Regions from separate parts of the Prauserella oleivorans genome, predicted to be linked through region 1. Evidence: predicted binding sites of a transcription regulator. Region 1 holds the regulator's gene; the other holds the start of a gene.

Region 1 (7,307 bases):
AGCCCGGGGAGATCAACCACTTCCAGGCCCTGGCGTCGGCCCTGTCCGGAACCGTCGGCCTCGGCAACATCGCCGGTGTGGGTGTCGCCGTCACCATCGGTGGCGCAGGCGCGACTTTCTGGATGATCGTCGCCGGCCTGCTCGCCATGTGCACCAAGTTCGTGGAGTGCACCCTCGGCGTGAAGTACCGCGAGGAACACGCCGACGGCACGGTCTCCGGCGGCCCGATGCACTACCTGCGCAAGGGCCTCGCCGAACGGTTCCCGAACGCCTTCGGTGTCGGGCTCGGCAAGGTGCTCGCCGTGCTGACCGCGATCGGCATCCTGTTCTTCGCGTTCGCGGGCGGCAGCATGTTCCAGGTCAACCAGACATTCGCGCAGGTCAAGGACGTCACCGGCGGTGACGACGGCTTCCTCGGCAGCGACGGCGCCGCGCTCATCTTCGGCATCGTGCTCGCGGTGCTGGTCGGCCTGGTCATCATCGGCGGGATCAAGTCCGTCGGCGCGGTCACCAGCCGCCTGGTGCCCGCGATGGCGATCATCTACGTCCTCGGCTGCCTCATCGTCATCGGCGTCAACATCGACTCGGTGCCCGCGGCGATCGGCGAGATCGTCTCCGGCGCGTTCACCGGCGAGGGCGTGGCTGGCGGTGCCATCGGCGCCCTGATCGTCGGTTTCCAGCGCTCCGCGTTCTCCAACGAGGCCGGCCTCGGCTCCGCCCCAATCGCCCACTCCGCGGTCCGGACCAAGAACCCGGCCACCGAGGGCTTCGTCGCGCTGCTCGAGCCGTTCATCGACACCGTGGTCATCTGCACCATGACGGCCCTGACGGTCGTCATCGCCGACACCCCGTTCTGGAACGAGGCCAGGGCCACGGTGGCCGCGGGCGGTGAGGAACCGGACGGTGTGACGGTGACGTCGACAGCGTTCGAGACCGTGCTGCCGTGGTTCCCGTACATCCTCACGGTCGCGGTCGCGCTGTTCGCGCTGTCGACCACCATCACGTGGGGCTACTACGGCCAGAAGTCGTGGCAGTTCCTGTTCGGCAAGCGCAAGACCTCCGACCGGATCTACCAGGTCATCTTCTGCCTGACGATCGTCGCGGGTTGCGTGCTCACCCTCGGCAGCGTGCTGTCCTTCGCCGACGCCGTGGTGTTCTCGCTGGCGCTGTTCAACATCATCGGTCTGTACCTGCTCATGCCGGTGGTGAAGAAGGAGGTGGCCGGCTTCCTGGGCAAGATCCGCTCCGGCGAGGTGAAGAAGATCGAGAAGGAAGTCAGCGCCTGACGCGGCGCCCGAACCGAGCCGAACGGCCCGTCACCGACGTCCGGTGGCGGGCCGTTCCGCGTTCCCGGCGGTGTCGGCGACGGCCGTACGCAGGTCGTCCACGACAGCACCCAGTCGCTCGGTGAGGTCCCGCAGCGCGGCCTCGTCCCAATCGGCCAGCGCGTTGCGGACGAAGTCGATGTGGTGCCTGCGCCACCGGTCGAGGTGCTCCTCGCCCTTCGCCGAGATCCGCACCAGCGTGGCCCGGCCGTCGTCCGGCGACGGCCTGCGTTCGATGAGCTCGGCCTCGGCCAGCTGCGCGACCTGCCTGCTGACCACGGAGATGTCCACCATCCGGCGCTTCGCCAGCTCGGAGAGGCGCACCTCACCGCTGCGCTGGATCTCGGACAGGAGCATCGCCGCGGCCGGGTTGGGGCCCTGGCCGGCATGCCAGTGCTGCAACGTCCAGGCCTGCTGGAGCTGGTGCGCGTCGCGGATCTGGCGCAGCAGATCGACGCAGACCTCGTCCGAGGGATTCATGCCTACCGCCTGGTCACTGTGAGTTATTTGCATCGGGCACGCTCGCCGCGCGATACCGGGCAGACTATCTGCCTTCCGGGTGAGTTAACTCCCGAAGCGGACAAAATCACCACCCGTCCGGAGCAACCGCGCGACGGTCACCGGCAATGCGACTACCGTGCAGGTGCACATGAATCTAGGGTTGTGCCAGTGCGTACGCGCCGGAAGGGTGGATGGTCCATGAGCTCATCGCAACGGCCGCCGATGCTGGATGTCACCGGACCGAAGCCCGCGATGTCGTCACCCGCTCGTGGATAGCGACGGAAGGCCCCTTCGATCACTGTGCGTACTGACCTGACGTTCCGCCTCAGCCACACTGGTGCAGACGGATGACAGCCGACCCGATCAACCCCATACCCAAGGTCGCCCCTGTTCGGGAGGCGCCGCCTGCCGTCACCGCCATGGTGCAGCTGATCCGGGAGACCTGGCACGAGGTCGAGCCGTACACGCCGGAGATCTCGCAGTTCTTCTACGGCATGCTGTTCACCCTCGCCCCCGAGGCGCGGGACTTCTTCCCCATCCACATGGAGATCCAGCGTGGCAAGCTGGTGCGGGCGATCGTCAACATCCTGCAGTCGGTGGACCGCCCGGACGACGTCGCGCCCTACCTCGTCCAGCTCGGCCGCGACCACCGCAAGTTCGGCGTGCAGTCGCATCACTACGAGGCCATCGGCACCGCGCTGCTCGCCGCGGTCAAACGGCAACTCCGGGACGCGTGGACACCGAGGGTCGAACGCGCGTGGGCCGAGGCGTTCACGATCGTCGCCCGGTCGATGCAGGAGGCCGCCGAGGCCGACGAGTACCCGGCGTCGTGGCTGGGCACGGTCGCCGAACACCGGCGGCTGAGCTGGGATCTCGCGCTGATCCGGGTGGAGCCCGAGCACCACATCCCGTACCGGGCCGGGCAGTACCTGAGCGTCGAGGTGCCCCAGCGGCCGAGGCTCTGGCGCTACCTCTCCCCGGCCAACGCGCCGCGGCCGGACGGCTCCCTGGAGTTCCACGTGCGGGCGATCGAGGGCGGCTGGGTCTCCCGCTCGATCGTCAGCCACACCCAGCCCGGCGACGTCTGGCGGTTCGGCGCGCCGATGGGCAGGCTGGACGTCGACCGGCAGTCCGGGCGGGACGTGCTCATGATCGCGGGCGGAACGGGCCTGGCTCCGTTACGCGCGATCCTCGACCACCTCGGCGGCTGGGGGCACAACCCGAACGTCACGCTCTTCTACGGCGGCGCCACCCGCGACGACCTCTACGACCTGGAGCAACTACGCGCGCTGGCCTCCACCAATCCGTGGCTCACCGTGCATCCCGTCGTGGAGCACGGCGAGGGGCTGTCCGGGTTCGAACAAGGAACACTGGCCGACGCCGTCACCGCGCGGGGCGCGTGGCCCGGCCACGACGTGCTCGTGTCCGGCTCGCCCGCGATGATCCGCGCGACCGTCTCGCGCATGCTGGTGGCCGGGACGTCGCTCGACCAGATTCGCTACGACCCGTTCGCGCTCGACTGAACGGTCTGGACCGCCGGTGACTCGCGCGGTTGAGTAGGGCGCATGCAGACCACGATCCAGGCCACCGACGGGACCATCGACGGCTACCTCTCGCTGCCGGTACCCGAGATCTCGGGCGCCGGGCCGTGGCCGGGTGTCGTGGTGGTGCACGACGCCATCGGCCTGACGCAGGACGCCCGCAACATCGCGGACCGCTTCGCCACCGCCGGATTCGTCACGCTGGTGCCCGACCTGTACTCGCGGGGCGGAATGTTCCGATGCGTGCGCTCGGTGTTCGGCGCGCTCGCGGCTGGCAAGGGCCAGGCGTTCGAGGACATCGACGCCGCCCGTCGCACGCTCGTCGAGCGGGCCGACTGCACGGCACGCGTCGGTGTCGTCGGGTTCTGCATGGGAGGTGGCTTCGCGCTCGCGATGGCGAGCCGGGAGTTCGACGCCTCGGCTCCCTACTACGGCCAGTTGCCCAACGATCTGTCCGTGCTCGACGGCGCCTGTCCGGTGGTCGCCAGCTACGGCCGGAAGGACCCTTCGCTGAAGGGGGCCGCCGCGAAGCTCGAACGCGAGTTGAGCGCACGCGGCGTCCCGCACGACGTCAAGGAGTACCCCGACGCCGGGCACAGCTTCGCCAACGAGCTACGGCTGGGCCCGTTCACAAGGCTGGCCAAGTTCGCGGGAGTCGGCTACGACCACGAGGCGAGCGAGGACGCATGGCGCCGGGTGCTGGCGTTCTTCGCCGAGCACCTGCGCTGACGCTCGGTCAGCGGCGGCGGCTGGGCCGCCACACCACGAGGGCGCTCTGCTGCCGGAACGGCACGAGGTCCTTGCGGTAGGACGCGTGCACCGCCGCCGCGGCCTGCTCGGCCGCCGCGTACGCGCTGGCGAGCTCCTCGGTGAGCTCGGCGATGCGGTTCTGCAGCGCCTCGACCTGGTTCTCCAGCTCGATGATGCGCTTGATGCCCGCGAGATTGACGCCTTCCTCCTGCGAGAGCCGCTGGACCTCGCGGAGCTGGGCGATGTCGCGCAGCGAGTACCGCCTGCCGCCGCCCGGCGTCCGGCCGGGGCTCACGAGCCCCAGCCGGTCGTACGAGCGCAACGTCTGCGCGTGCAGGCCGGACAGTTGCGCCGCGACGGAGATGACGAAGACGGGTGTGTCCTCGTCGGCGCCGTGCGGCAGGCCGGAAGGGAATCCCGAGGAACCTGAACCGAACATCACGCACCCCTGTCGCGCAACAGCGCGGTGATCTCGGGCCGCGGATCGTGCTTCGCGACCGCTTCGGCGTACTTCTCCAAGGCGGCCTTGGCCTTGCCGTCGACCTTGGCCGGGACGACCACCTGCAGGGTAACCAGGAGATCACCCTGGGTGCCATCCCGTTTGGCGATCCCCTTGCCGCGTACGCGCAGCACCCGGCCGCTCGAAGTACCCGCGGGCACTTTCACCGACACCTTCGAATCCAGCGTCGGCACCGTGAGCGTGGTGCCGAGCGCCAGCTCGGAGAACTCCACGGGCACCGTGATGGTCAGGTCGTTGCCCGACCGGCCGAACACGGGATCCGGGTTGACGTGCACGCGGACGTACAGGTCGCCCGCGGACGCGCCACCCCGGCCGGGCTCGCCCTGACCGGCCAGCCGGATGCGCTGGTTGTCGTCCACACCCGGCGGGATGCGGACGGTCAGCGTGCGCGTGCGGTTGCTGATGCCCTCGCCCGCGCATTCCGGGCACGGATCGTCGATGATCCGGCCGCGACCCCGGCAGTCGGGGCACGGCTCGGAGAACGCGAACGCACCCTGGCTCCGGCTGACCAGTCCGGCGCCGGCACACGTCGGGCAGGTCCTCGGCCGGGTGCCCGGCCGGGCGCCGTTGCCGCCACACGTGCCGCACGTCGCCGGGCTGGAGAGCCGCAATGGCAACGTCGCGCCCTTCACGGCTTCGGTGAAGTCGATCCGGACGTCGGTCTCGACGTCGGCGCCGCGCGTCCCGCGCGCGGCGGTGGTGCCGCCGCCACCACGGCGGCCGAACAGATTGCCGAGCATGTCGCCGAGACCGCCGAAGCCACCGCTCGCGCCTGCCTGGCCGAAGATGTCGCCGAGATCGAAGCCACCGGCACCCGTGCCGCCACCACCGGGGAAGCCGAAGCCGCCGGGGCCTCCGGAGCCGAAGAGCCTGCGGGCGTCGTCGTACTCCTTGCGCTTCTCGGGGTCGGACAGCACCCCGTACGCCTCCGAGACCGCCTTGAACTTCGTCTCGGCCTCGGTGTTGCCCGGGTTGGCGTCCGGGTGGTTCTCCCTCGCGAGCTTGCGGTAGGCCTTCTTGATCTCGTCCTGGCTGGCGTCGGAGGAGACGCCCAACTCACGGTAGAAGTCCTTGCCGATCCACTCCCTGGCGCTCATCGGGCGTCCCCTCCTCTCGGCATGTCGTCAGTTCTTCTGCTCATCGGTGTCGACGGGCAGCTCGCCACCGACCGGCGGGTCGATCGGCTCCTCCTGCGGCGCGGAGTCGGCCGCGGGTTCGTGATCGGTGACCGCCACCAGCGCCGCGCGCAGCACCCGGTCGCCGAACCGGTAGCCGCGGCGCAGCACGGCCGACACGGTCGGCCCGGTGACGTCGGGCGACGTGCTGTGCTGCACAGCCTCGTGGACGCTCGGGTCGAACGGCTCGCCGTCCTTGCCGAACGCCTCCAGGCCCGCCCGCTCCAGCGCGCCGACCAGCTTGTCGGCCACGGCCTTGAACGCGCCGGTGAGGTCACCGTGCTGCTCGGCCCGCTCGAGGTCGTCGAGCAGCGGCAGCAGATCGTTCACCAGCGACGCCTTGCCCGCCGCGGCCACCTGTTCCCGGTCGCGGTCGACCCGCCTGCGGTAGTTGGCGTACTCCGCCTGGACGCGCTGCAGGTCGGCCGTGCGCTCCTCGAGCTGCTTCTCCAGGTCGGCGCCGGCCGGCGCCGCCTCCTCGGCAGCACCGGCCTCCGCCGGGGTGGAGCCGGCGGGCGCCTCGGTGGGCGCGCCGTTCGACTCCTCCTTCTCGGCAGCCTCGGGCTTGCGCAGCTCGCCGGTCTCCGGGTCGATCTTGCGACGATCCCTCACGACCACTGGCTCCCGCTGTTCCCGTGCTTCGGTGTCGTCGTAGCGCTCGGTCACTTCTTGTCGTCCTCGTCGACGATCTCGGCATCAACCACGTCGTCGTCGGCCTTGGTGGACGAGGAGGTGTCGCCGGCGGCGCCGTCGGCACCGCCGCCCGCCTGCGCGCCCGTGTTGGCGTACAGGGCGGTGGCCAGCTCCTGGGAAGCCGAGTTCAGCTTCTCCATGGCCTCCTTGACCTTGGCGATGTCAGTGCCCTTCAGCGCCTCGTTGGCCTCGTCGATCGCGGTCTTGACCTTGCCCTTGAGGTCCTCGGGCAGCTTCTCGTCGTTGTCCTTGACGAACTTCTCGGTCTGGTAGACCAGCGTCTCGGCCTGGTTGCGGGTCTCCGCCTCCTCACGGCGCTTGCGGTCCTCCTCGGCGTGCGCCTCGGCGTCCTTGACCATGCGGTCGATGTCCTCCTGCGGCAGCGCGGAGCCACCGGTGATGGTCATCGACTGCTCCTTGTTGGTGCCGAGGTCCTTCGCCGTGACGTGGACGATGCCGTTGGCGTCGATGTCGAAGGTGACCTCGATCTGCGGCACGCCGCGCGGTGCCGGCGGGATGCCGGTCAGCTCGAACATGCCGAGCTTCTTGTTGTGCGCCGCGATCTCGCGCTCACCCTGGAACACCTGGATCTGCACCGACGGCTGGTTGTCGTCGGCCGTGGAGAAGATCTCGGACCGCTTGGTCGGGATGGTCGTGTTGCGCTCGATGAGCTTGGTGAACACGCCACCCTTGGTCTCGATACCCAGCGACAGCGGGGTGACGTCGAGCAGCAGGACGTCCTTGACCTCGCCCTTGAGCACACCGGCCTGCAGGGCCGCGCCGACCGCGACGACCTCGTCGG
Region 2 (7,307 bases), 730 kb from region 1:
TGCGCATCAGGTTCCACACGAACGGCAGCATCGACAGCCCGAGGACGAACGCGCCGATCGACGACACCATGTTCAGCGGCGTGAACTGGTCGCCGGGCAGGTAGTCGGCGTAGCGCCGCGGCATGCCCATGTCGCCGAGCCAGTGCTGCACGAGGAACGTGGTGTGGAAGCCGATGAACGTCAGCCAGAAATGCAGCTTCGCCAGCGGCTCGTTCATCATCCGGCCCGTGAACTTCGGGAACCAGAAGTAGATGCCGGCGAACGTGGCGAACACGATCGTCCCGAACAACACGTAGTGGAAGTGCGCCACCACGAAGTAGCTGTCGTGGATGTGGAAGTCCAGCGGCGGCGCGGCCAGGATGATGCCGGTGAGCCCGCCGAGCAGGAATGTCACCAGGAACCCCAGCGACCACAGCATCGGGCTCTCCAGGGTGATTTGACCCTTCCACATGGTGCCGATCCAGTTGAAGAACTTGATCCCGGTGGGCACGGCGATCATGAACGTCAGGAACGAGAAGAACGGCAGCAGCACCGCGCCCGTGGCGAACATGTGGTGGGCCCACACCACGAACGACAACGCCGTGATGCCCATCGTCGCGAACACCATCAGCCGATAGCCGAACAACGGTTTCCGGCTGAACACCGGAATGATCTCGGTGATGATCCCGAAGAACGGCAACGCGACGATGTAGACCTCGGGATGGCCGAAGAACCAGAACAGATGCTGGTACAGGATCGCGCCGCCGTTGGCCGGGTCGAAGGCGTGCGCGCCGAGTTGCCGGTCGGCCAGCAGGGCGAACAGGGCGGCCGTCAGGATCGGGAACGCGGCCAGGATCAGCACGCTGGTGAACAGGATGTTCCACGTGAAGATCGGCATCCGCCACATCGTCATGCCCGGCGCGCGCAGGCAGACGATCGTGGTGATCATGTTGACGGCACCGAGGATGGTGCCCAGACCGGACACGGCCAGCCCCGTGATCCACAGGTCCCCGCCGATTCCCTGGGAGTACTCGGCCCGGGACAGCGGGGCGTAGGCCGTCCAGCCGAAGTCCGCGCCGCCGCCGGGAGTGAGGAACGAGCTCAGCACGATCAGCCCGCCGAAGAGGAACAGCCAGTACGAGAAGGCGTTCAGGCGGGGGAACGCGACGTCGGGCGAGCCGATCTGCAGCGGCAGGACGAGGTTGGCGAAGGCGAACAGGATCGGCGTCGCGTACAGCAGCAGCATCACCGTGCCGTGCATGGTGAACAGCTGGTTGTACTGCTCCTGGGACAAGAACTGCAGGCCGGGGCGTGCCAGCTCGCCGCGGATGAGCAGGGCCATCAGGCCGCCCGCCATGAAGAACGCCAGCGACGTGCCCATGTACAGCAGCCCGATCACCTTGTGATCGGTCGTCCTCGCCAGGCTCAGCAGGGTCTGCCCGCGCTTGCCACGAGGCGGTGCCGAGAACTGGATTCGGGTCGGTCGCAAACCGGTCTGGGTGTCCAACGGTGCACCTCCACCGCAGCGGTGCGGGCTCGAGCTCCTCGTGCTGCCCTGCGCGAGGAGGTCCGGAAATCACGGTAGTCCGAGCGCAGGTGCCCCGCATCCCCTCGGCAGGTCCTGCGCGTGGTCACTGCCGATACGACTCCACCTCGCCGGCCGGGCGGACCTCCGCGTTGTCGGGGTTGTCGCCGAACTCGGCGAGCGCCCGGCGCTGCCGCAGCAGATCCCAGCACTGGTCGAGCTGCTGTTGGATCTCCCGCAACCGGCTGCGGGCGTCGTCGTCGAGGCCGCTGCCGGTCGCGCGTGAGCGCAGGTCGCGCTCCTCGGCGATCAGTGCGTCGATGCGGGCGATGGTGTCCTGCTCAGCCATGGGTTGGTCTCCTTTCGTCACCGGCCGTCCGCGGCGTACCACGTTTCGGGTGGCGGTAAGCCCGTGCGGCGATGCCGTCTCCACCGATCCACCCGGCCGTGCTTGGCGGAGGCTCACCGGGGGTGCGTTACTGTCGGCGCATGATTCGGCAGCTGGCGCAGGAGAACAGCGAGGAGCTCGGAGGGCTCGCCGGTTGGGCGGTCGACCTCATGGAGGCCCTCGGCGGGCCGGGGGCGGCGATCACCGTCGGCCTCGACAACATCTTCCCGCCGATCCCGAGCGAGCTCGTCCTGCCGCTGGCCGGATTCACCGCCGCACAGGGCACGTTCACGCTGCTCGGCGCCCTGCTGTGGACCACGGTTGGTTCCGTGGTCGGTGCGCTGATCGTCTACTACCTCGGCCGCCTGCTCGGCCGGGAACGCACGCGCTGGCTGATCAGCAAGGTGCCGCTGATGAAGGCCGACGACTTCGACGTGGCCGAGAAGTGGTTCGCCAAACACGGCACCAAGGCGGTGTTCTTCGGGCGCATGGTGCCGCTGGTCCGGAGTTTCATCTCGCTGCCCGCGGGCATCGAGAAGATGGCGTTCTGGAAGTTCCTCGTTCTGACCACGCTCGGCAGCCTGATCTGGAACTCGATCTTCGTCGTCGCCGGTTACCTGCTCGGCGCCAACTGGCACGTCGTCGAGGAGTACGCGGGCGTCTTCCAGATCATCGTGATCGTGGCCGTGGTCATCGCGGTCGGCCTGTTCGTCTACAAGCGCCTGCGGTCCCGCAACCGCACGGCCGCCTGACCCCGTACCCGGGACACACGGCCCACCCGGCGCCTGCAGTCGGGTGGGCCGTGTGCGTTCTCAGGCCGCCGTGGCCAGGGCGGCGTGGTCGCGGGCGGCCGGTTCGAGCGCCACGTCGAGCACCTCACGGACGTCGGTGACGGCGTGGACGTCCAGCTCGGCGCGGATGTCGGCGGGCACGTCGTCGAGGTCCGGCTCGTTGCGCTTCGGGATGACGACCGTCCGCAGGCCGGCGCGGTGCGCGGCGAGCAGCTTCTGCTTCACCCCGCCGATCGGCAACACGCGGCCGGTCAGCGACACCTCGCCGGTCATCGCGACATCCGCCCGCACCGGCCTGCCGGACAGCAGCGACGCGAGCGCCGTCGTCATCGTGACGCCGGCCGACGGACCGTCCTTGGGTACCGCGCCCGCCGGTACGTGCAGGTGCACGCCGCGTTCGGCGAGGTCGCCCACCGGAAGTTCCAGCTCGGCACCGTGCGAGCGCAGGTACGACAACGCGATCTGTGCCGACTCCTTCATGACGTCACCGAGCTGGCCGGTGAGCGTGAGCCCGGTGCCACCTGTCTCGGCGTCCGCCAGCGACGCCTCGACGTAGAGCACGTCCCCGCCCGCGCCGGTCACCGCGAGACCGGTCGCCACGCCGGGGATGGCGGTGCGCTGCTCGCCGGCGGGCAGCGCCCACTCCGGCACGTGCCGGGGCCTGCCCAGGTAGCCGCCCAGATCATCGGCGTCGACGTGCACCGGCAGGTCCGCCTCGCCGAGCGCGACCCGCGTGGTGACCTTGCGCAGCACCTTGGCGAGTGTGCGGTTGAGCTCGCGCACGCCGGCTTCGCGGGTGTACTCCGTGGCGATCCGGCGCAGTGCCGCGTCGGTGACCTCCACGTCGCCGGGGGACAGCCCGGCGCGCTCCAGTTCCCGAGGCAGCAGGTGGTCGCGGCCGATGACGACTTTCTCGTGCTCGGTGTAGCCGTCCAGCGACACGAGCTCCATCCGGTCGAGCAGCGGTCCCGGGATGGTCTCCAGCGCGTTGGCGGTGGCGAGGAAGACGACGTCGGAGAGGTCCAGCTCGACCTCGAGGTAGTGGTCGCGGAACGTGTGGTTCTGTTCCGGGTCCAGCACCTCGAGCAGCGCGGCGGTGGGGTCGCCCCGGTAGTCGGCGCCCACCTTGTCGACCTCGTCCAGCAGCACCACCGGGTTCATCGACCCGGCCTCCGAGATCGCCCGGACGATCCGGCCGGGCAGCGCGCCGACGTAGGTGCGCCGGTGGCCGCGGATCTCGGCCTCGTCGCGCACGCCGCCGAGCGCCACCCGGACGAAGTTGCGGCCCATGGCCTTGGCCACCGACTCGCCCAGCGACGTCTTGCCGACACCGGGCGGGCCGACCAGCGCCAGCACGGCGCCGGAGTGCCGGCCACCGACCGTGCTCTCGGCACGCCGCCTGCGCACGGCCAGGTACTCGACGATCCGTTCCTTCACGTCGTCCAGGCCGGCGTGATCGGCGTCGAGGACCTCCCGCGCGCCCGCGATGTCGTGCACGTCGGTGGTGCGGACGCGCCACGGCAGCTCGAGTACCGTGTCGAGCCACGTCCGGATCCAGCCGGACTCCGGCGACTGCTCGGACGCGCGTTCGAGCTTGTCCACCTCGGCCAGCGCGGCCTTGCGGACGTGCTCGGGCAGGTCGGCGGCCTCCACCTTGGCGCGGTAGTCGTCGTCCGCACCGCTCCCGTCGAGCTCGCCGAGCTCCTTGCGGATGGCCTCCAGCTGCCGGCGCAGCAGGAACTCCTTCTGCTGCTTCTCCATGCCCTGCTCGACGTCCTTGCGGATCTCCTCGCTGACCTCGAGCTCGGCGAGGTAGGCGCGGGCCGAGTCGAGGGCCGTCTCCAGCCGGGCGGTGACGTCGAGGGTGCGCAGCAGGTCGAGTTTCTGCTCGGCGCGCAGGTACGGGGCGTTGCCGGCGAGGTCGGCGATGGCCGACGGGTCGTCGAGCCGCTGCACGGCGTCGATCATCCGGTCGTTGCCACGCTCGCGCAGGAGTGCGATGACGACGGACTTGAACTCGGCGGCCAGCTCGCGTGCGCGGTCGTCGGGCGCCGGCTCGTCGGCGGGCTCGGCGCGCACCCAGCGGGCGTCTCCTGGGCCCTCGGCGGTCTCGCCGACCCGGGCCCGCCGGGTGCCGCGCAGCAGCGCGGCCTCGCCGCCGCCGGGAAGCCTGCCGACCCGCTCGACGGTGGCGACCGTGCCCATGTCGGCGAGCTCGCCGTCGATGCGCGGCACGATCAGCAGCTCTGGCTTGCCGGTCTGGATCGAGCGGATGCCGGGCAGCGTCGTGGAGCCGGGTGTCCTGGCCTGTGCGGACTCGACGGCGGCGCGGGTCTCCGCCGCCGTGAGTTCGAACGGGGCGACCATGCCCGGCAGCACGACGTCGGCGTCCAGTGGAAGCAGGGGAAGGAGCTGTGGTTGTGTCATCAAGGCGCTCCCGTTCTGGTTGAGTACACCTGACTCAACTTTGTGGAGCGCCGCCGAATTCCACCGGTGTGTTCGCTGCCGGCGATCAGGGAGCCGGTGCCGTCAGCCGATGGCGGGCCGCCGGTACCACGACGACCAGAGCGGGCGGTAGCCCTGCGCGTACCAGAACGGCGTCGACCGTGGGTTCGCCTGCGCGTGGTGCAGCAGCACTGCCTCGACCCCCGCCTCGTCGAACAGCTGGTGCGCGTGCGCCGCGAGGGCCGACCCGACCCCGGTGCTGCGCGCCTCCTCGGCGACGTGCAACGAGGCGAGATACCCGACCCGGTCCGCCGTCACGTACTCGCTGACCCACTTCGCCGCGGGCGGCAGCTGCACTTCCACGAAGCCCAGCGGCCTGCCGTACAGCTCGGCGATCCACAGCGACGGGGTGGCGGAGTCGGCGTCGGCGAGCAGGTCGCGGGTCTCGGTGGTGACGAGGTCGTGCTCGTCCGGCCGCGTGGTGACCACGCCGAACTGCGCGTCATAGCTATGCAGCTCCTGCCGGAGCCGGACGAGTGTCGGCAGGTCGGCGGCCTCGGCGTGCCGGATACGGACGCCGGGCACCGCAGGCGGGCCCGCGCCGAGCCGGTCTGCGGGCCGCACGGCCAACACCCTGGTGGGCGCGAAGCCGCGGCGCAGCAGCTCGGAGGTGCCGACGGTGTCGCGGCTCGGCCGCGTCACCACGGCGGCGCTGTCCCAGTCGACCGCTTCGGCCTCGGCGAGGTGCTCGTCCCACCGCGCGAGCAGAGCCGAGAGCGTGGCGGAGGGGTCCGTGCCCGCGAGCCGTACGTCGAGGCGGTACTCCACCAGCGGCCGCCACAGCGCTGCCGGGGTGCCGGTACGGACCACGGAGCGGGTGGCGAGGGCGAGCCCGTCCCGGGCGCGCAGTGGCGTGCCGGCCTGCCCGTCGGTCCACAGGCGAGGTCTGGGGATCAGCGCGTCGGCGCCGGAGAGCCGTCTGGCGTGCTCGGCGGCGATGGCGTCGATGTCCATGCGTTCATCCAACCGCAAGCGCTATGAGCTATGTCACGCAGGTCGCGACGGCATGCGACCGCTCTGGCCCATTGTCGACTACAGGCGGCGACATCTCCCACTCGAGAATCACTCGCATCGAGGGTCGCATATCACCGCGTTGGTGCTCCGTTAACCCTGCGGTGATCTGCGGGTGCTCGAATCAGGCACTTGATACGCCCTCCGGGGTACAGTAATGCCTCGTTCGCGGACCGGCCTTCGAAGGGGCGGGCGTGACGGAAGGGGAGGTTGCATGCCGGACGCACACCAAGGATCCGCCGGGTCCGGTGCGGCAGCAGCCGATACGCCCGCTCCCAGGCAGGGTGCGCCGGTGTCCGCCGAGGCACGCGCCGACGAGCGCCGGTTCCGCCTCTACACCGCGGTCGTCCTCGCCGTCGGCGTGCTGGCCGTCGCGACGGTCTCCTCCTGGCTTCCGTTCGAAGGTTCGGTCCACCTGTGGTGGATCGGACCACTGCTGGCCCTCGCCTTCCTCGGCGCCGAACAGCTCGGGGTCAACGTCGACGTCCGCAGCGGAATCTCCTGGACCATTTCCTTCACGGAGATCCCGCTCGTCATCGGTTTCTTCGTCGCCCCGTTCGAGGTCGTCCTCGCCGCGCACGTCGTCGCCGGCGTCACCACGCTGCTCGCCCGGAAGGTCACCGGGCGCGTCCTCTACAACGCCGGCGCCTTCCTCATCGAGGTCACCAGTGCCTTCGCCGTGGCCGGTCTGGTCAAGCAGGTCCTCGGTGGTCCAGAGGACATGCCGTGGCTGGCCGCGCTCGCCGGCACCCTCACCGCACCGCTGGCCAGCACCTTGCTGGCGATGGCGGCCGTGCGCGTGCTGCGCAGGCGGATGCGGGTCGGGACCGTGCTGCGGCTGGCCGGCCGCATCCTCGTGGTCGGCTTCGTCAACGCCTCCGCCGGGCTCACCGGCTACCTCGTCATCTCCAAGACGCCCGACGCCTGGCCGATCGTTCTCGCCGTCAGTCTCGGGCTGGTCGCGCTGTACTGGGCCTACTCCGACCTGCTGCGCGAGCAGCGCGACATGGAGGCGCTCTCCGACGTCAGCCTCATGGTCGCCCGGTCGGATCATCAGGCGGCCGCCCGGCCCGCGGCCCGCGCGGGCGAGCTCGACCTCGGGGTCGAC

What was found. The regulator HspR, encoded in region 1, represses chaperone genes until heat shock. The targets are predictions, from matches to a motif close to ANNTTGAGTNNNNNNNACTCAANNT.
Region 2: lon (endopeptidase La) is a predicted target of HspR. The motif match lies at 5,127-5,151, and genes of this name have one in related genera.

What each region holds. Positions count from the first base shown of each region.
Region 1 covers NZ_JBHUNT010000001.1:941,986-949,292, reverse strand. The annotation lists gene ACFSZT_RS04680 (alanine/glycine:cation symporter family protein) at 1-1,286, shown strand, start outside; gene ACFSZT_RS04675 (MarR family winged helix-turn-helix transcriptional regulator) at 1,317-1,805, opposite strand; gene ACFSZT_RS04670 (FAD-binding oxidoreductase) at 2,174-3,349, shown strand; gene ACFSZT_RS04665 (dienelactone hydrolase family protein) at 3,392-4,096, shown strand; gene ACFSZT_RS04660 (heat shock protein transcriptional repressor HspR) at 4,104-4,556, opposite strand; gene dnaJ (molecular chaperone DnaJ) at 4,556-5,734, opposite strand; gene grpE (nucleotide exchange factor GrpE) at 5,762-6,478, opposite strand; gene dnaK (molecular chaperone DnaK) at 6,475-7,307, opposite strand, start outside.
Region 2 covers NZ_JBHUNT010000001.1:214,610-221,916, reverse strand. The annotation lists gene ctaD (aa3-type cytochrome oxidase subunit I) at 1-1,486, opposite strand, end outside; gene ACFSZT_RS01060 (DUF2630 family protein) at 1,611-1,853, opposite strand; gene ACFSZT_RS01055 (DedA family protein) at 1,994-2,644, shown strand; gene lon (endopeptidase La) at 2,705-5,110, opposite strand; gene ACFSZT_RS01045 (GNAT family N-acetyltransferase) at 5,213-6,142, opposite strand; gene ACFSZT_RS01040 (putative bifunctional diguanylate cyclase/phosphodiesterase) at 6,414-7,307, shown strand, end outside.